DNA from 2 places in the Lysobacter tyrosinilyticus genome. Region 1 is predicted to be linked to the other one. Evidence: predicted binding sites of a transcription regulator. Region 1 holds the regulator's gene; the other holds the start of a gene.
What was found. Region 1 encodes HrcA, which represses chaperone genes, less so after heat shock. Its sites were predicted from a motif close to TTNGCACTCNNNNNNNNNGAGTGCNAA; they were not measured.

Region 1 (2,203 bases):
CAGCTTCGCCAGCGAATCCACGTCGAGGGTTTCCCGATCGAGTTCGCCGAACTGGTGTTCGAGCCAGCCGATGCGGTCGGAGACGTCGCCCTGGGCGAGCAGGGCGTCGCGTTCGCGCAACAGCTCGCTCCAGGTCCTCGCGGCGCCGGCAACCGTGGCAAGTTCGCGCTCGGTGCGGCCGTAAGCATCGAGCAGGGCGAGCTGGCTGGATCGGGCGAGCAGGGCCTGGTGTTCGTGCTGGCCGTGGATCTCGACCAGCAGGCCGGCCAGTTCGGCCAGTTGGGTGACCGTCGCGGGACGGCCGTTGATCCAGGTGCGCGAACCACCGTCGGCGCGGATCACGCGCCGGATCTGGCAACTGAGGTCGCCATCGCCTTCGTCGAGTTCGTTCCCGCGCAGCCAGGCCAGGGCCGGGGAGGCATCGTCGAGCGCGAATTCGGCGGTGAGCTCGGCGCGCTCGGCACCGTGGCGGACCACGCCGCTGTCGGCGCGCAGGCCGGATAGCAGGCCCAGTGCGTCCACCAGCAGCGACTTGCCGGCGCCGGTCTCGCCGGAAATGACGGTAAGGCCGCGGCCGAAATCGAGTTCGGCGCTGCGGACGACGGCGAAATCTTTGATGGCGAGATGGGCGAGCATGGGGCGGGATTGTAAGGGGCGCGGGTTGCGCAACTCGCCATCTGTAGCCGCCGCGCGTCTCACAAAATGAAACGGATCACGGCTGGACGCTTGCGTGGGCCCTCCAGCGGCTCTATATCGCCCTCATGAGCCGCCATCCCGCCGACTTCACCAGCCTGGACCCGCGTGCGCGCCAATTGCTGCGCACGCTGATCGGGCGGTATATCCAGAGCGGCGAACCGGTGGGGTCGCAGACGCTGGCCCGGCATGCCGGTCTGGACGTCAGCGCGGCGACCATTCGTAACATCCTGTCGGACCTTGAAGAAGTCGGCCTGCTGAGTGCGCCGCACACCTCCGCCGGGCGCATTCCTACTGCACAGGGCTATCGCCTGTTCGTGGATTCGCTGCTGCAGGTGCGGCCGTTGCCGGAGGGCGAAGTGGCGCGGCTGCGCAATGAGCTGCCGGCCGGGTCGGGTACGCATGCCCTGCTGGGCAGCGCTTCGGAGCTGGTCTCTGCGATGACCCACTTCGTCGGTGTGGTCAGCGTGCCGCGCCGCGAACAATTCGCCTTCCGCCGGATCGAGTTCGTGCCGGTGGAAGGGCAGCGTGTGCTGGCGATCCTGGTGTTCGCCGACAACGAGGTGCAGAACCGGATCATCCAGACCCGGCGGCCCTACGATGCCGGCGAGCTAGAGCGGGTCGCCAACTATCTCAATACCCACTTCGCCGGCCGGACCTTGCCCGACATGCGCGCGCATCTGCTGCACGAGCTGCGCATGGCGCGCGATGAAATGGAAACGCTGCTCAGCCAGTCGGTCGAGCTGGCCGAGCAGGTACTCGCGCCTAGCCATGACGACATGGTCCTGGCCGGACAGACCCGGTTGATGGGCGTGCAGGAGCTGGCCGACCTGGACCGGCTGCGCGAACTGTTCGAAGCCTTCGCCCGTAAGCGCGAGATCCTGCAACTGCTGGAGCGCACCGTGCGCGCTCCGGGCGTGCGCATCTTTATCGGCGAGGAGACCGGCCTCGCACCAATGGAGGGCATGTCGCTGGTGACGGCGCCCTATGGATCGGGCGGGCAGGTGCTGGGCGTGCTGGGGGTGATCGGTCCCAGCCGCATGGCCTATGAGCGCGTGATCCCCGTGGTGCAGGCGGCGGCAGAGGCGTTGGGGGCGGCGATCCACGCCGATCCGTCCGGAAGCTGAGCCGCGACGGGGACTCCCTCCCGAGCACCGGTCAGATCCCGCGCCCTGTTGAAACCCGTGGACCCGGGCCCCATAGCTGCCTAGTGCGCACACCGCGCAAGGACAGCACCCAGAACGATGACGACCGAATCCCAGCAGGAAGAAACGGCCCAGCCGGCCGTGAACGACGATTTCAAGAACCTCGCGGCCGATCTGGAAGCCGCCCAGGCCGAGCTGGCCAGGCTGCGCGATGACTCGCTGCGCGAACGCGCCGAGCTCGAAAACGCGCGCCGGCGCCTGACCCGAGATATCGAGATGGCTCGCAAGTTCGCCAACGAGCGGCTGCTGGGTGAACTCCTTCCGGTGTTCGACAGCCTCGAAGCCGGCCTGTCCGTTAAGTCCGA
Region 2 (2,203 bases), on a different contig from region 1:
TGCGGCCAGAGGCATGAGTGCGATGGCAGTGCAAAGCAGGTGGCGTGCGGCGCCACGGACGGCAACAGGCATGTGGAACTCCCTCCCTTGGAAGCCCGCGACTCTAGCGAGCCTCCATGACAGAGAGCATGCGGCGGCGCCGCATCAGCGCCGCTTGCGGCTCAACGCGCGCTGCCGATCTTGCGGCCGGTACGCAGCGAGGCGAGTTGCTCGACGACTTCCACCAATGGGGCACGCGAGCGGGTGGGCGCGTCGCGGAAGGCCAGGATCAGGCGCAGCTCGATCGGGTCTTCGATCAACAAGGCTTCGGCGGCAGCGACCGAATCCAGGGCGGTATCGCTGGACAGATTCATCTTGCCGCGACCGGTGGCCAGCCATTCGAACTGCACGCCGCAGGCCAACGCGACTTCTCGCATGTGCGTCACGCTGGGGTGCTTATCGTTGTTCGTCTCCCAATGGCTGACGGCGCTGCGTTGCACGCCGATCGCGCTGGCAAGGGCGGCCTGGGAGAGTCCGGCCTGGCGGCGGGCCAGGCGAATACGCTGCTGAGGGGTCATCGCAAGTCTTCCATGGTGGCGAAAACAACCGGATGTTACCGCTAGTCACGTCGATATCAAAAGCCACCATCGGATGTTCACCTATGGTGCCGCAAAACAAAACTAAACCAAGTTAAATCAGTTGTTTAAGGTGAAATTGCGGTCGCTTTTGCTACCAGTGTTCACTAGCTGAGGCCGATTTCATGCTGGACAAGGGGCAGCGACGGGAACAAATTGGCCCCGTCCGGCAAGGAACGCCGGCGTCGACAAGAGGTCAGGTACGGAGACGCGGCGCTGGACTGCGCCAAGCTGAGGACGGCCATCTCCAAACCGGAAAGAGCGCGAACCCCTGTCCGCGCTCTTTCTTTTTTAAGTCCGAACCGTCCCCCCGTTCGGACTTTTTTCTTTTCTGGGCCTGGTCGACGCCGGCCCCTTGAAACCCCCTCGATCCGGCCCCAACTGCTGCCCATCCCGGCGCTGTCGGGTCTTTCTACGCCCAGGATCTGGCACTCGTCGCAGGCGACTGCTAAGTCCAAGGGTTCTTTCCCCACTCATTCAATCACTTACGTGAGGGTTGCCATGAACATCAAGCCGCTGTTCGACCGCGTGGTCATCAAGCGCATGGAAGAAGAGAAGCTGTCCGCGGGCGGCATCGTGATCCCGGACTCGGCCACCGAGAAGCCGATCAAGGGTGAAGTCGTCGCCGTCGGCGACGGCAAGGTCTTCGATAACGGCAACGTCCGCGCGCCGAAGGTCAAGGTCGGTGACAAGGTCCTGTTCGGCAAGTACAGCGGCACCGAAGTGAAGCTCGACGGCACCGAATACCTGGTGGTCAAGGAAGACGACATCTTCGCGGTCATCGCCTGATCGCGCGTCGCTTCCCAATTTTCTTTTTTCTTCTGAATTCTTTTTGAGGTAATCCGCAATGGCTGCCAAGGAAATTCGTTTCGGTGAGGACGCGCGCACCAAGATGCTGCGCGGCGTGAATGTGCTCGCCAATGCCGTCAAGGCCACCCTCGGTCCGAAGGGCCGCAACGTCGTGCTCGAGAAGAGCTACGGCGCTCCCACCATCACCAAGGACGGCGTGTCCGTCGCCAAGGAAATCGAGCTGTCCGACAAGTTCGAGAACATGGGCGCGCAGATGGTGAAGGAAGTCGCTTCCAAGACCTCCGACAACGCCGGTGACGGCACCACCACCGCCACCGTGCTGGCGCAGGCGCTGATCCGCGAAGGCATGAAGGCGGTCGCCGCCGGCATGAACCCGATGGACCTCAAGCGCGGCATCGACAAGGCCGTGCACAGCGCCGTCGACGAGCTGAAGAAGCTCTCCAAGCCGTCGTCCACCAACAAGGAAATCGCCCAGGTCGGCACCATCTCCGCGAACAGCGACGCCAACATCGGCGACCTGATCGCCCAGGCGATGGACAAGGTCGGCAAGGAAGGCGTGATCACCGTTGAAGACGGTTCGGGCCTGGAAAACGAACTCGACGTCGTCGAGGGCATGCAGTTCGACCGCGGCTACCTGTCGCCGTACTTCATCAACAACCAGCAGTCGATGCAGGCCGAACTGGATGATCCGTTCATCCTGCTGCACGACAAGAAGATCTCGAACGTGCGCGAACTGCTGCCGGTGCTCGAAGGCGTCGCCAAGGCTGGCAAGCCGCTGC

Region 2: the regulator HrcA is predicted to act here: its motif matches at 1,040-1,066, upstream of groES (co-chaperone GroES).

What each region holds. Positions count from the first base shown of each region.
Region 1 is NZ_BAAGXN010000003.1:181,021-183,223, reverse strand. Features, by position in the region: gene recN (DNA repair protein RecN) at 1-636, opposite strand, end outside; gene hrcA (heat-inducible transcriptional repressor HrcA) at 762-1,820, shown strand; gene grpE (nucleotide exchange factor GrpE) at 1,938-2,203, shown strand, end outside.
Region 2 is NZ_BAAGXN010000002.1:79,389-81,591, reverse strand. Features, by position in the region: gene ACYVGK_RS06690 (endonuclease) at 1-72, opposite strand, end outside; gene ACYVGK_RS06685 (helix-turn-helix domain-containing protein) at 162-557, opposite strand; gene groES (co-chaperone GroES) at 1,116-1,403, shown strand; gene groL (chaperonin GroEL) at 1,462-2,203, shown strand, end outside.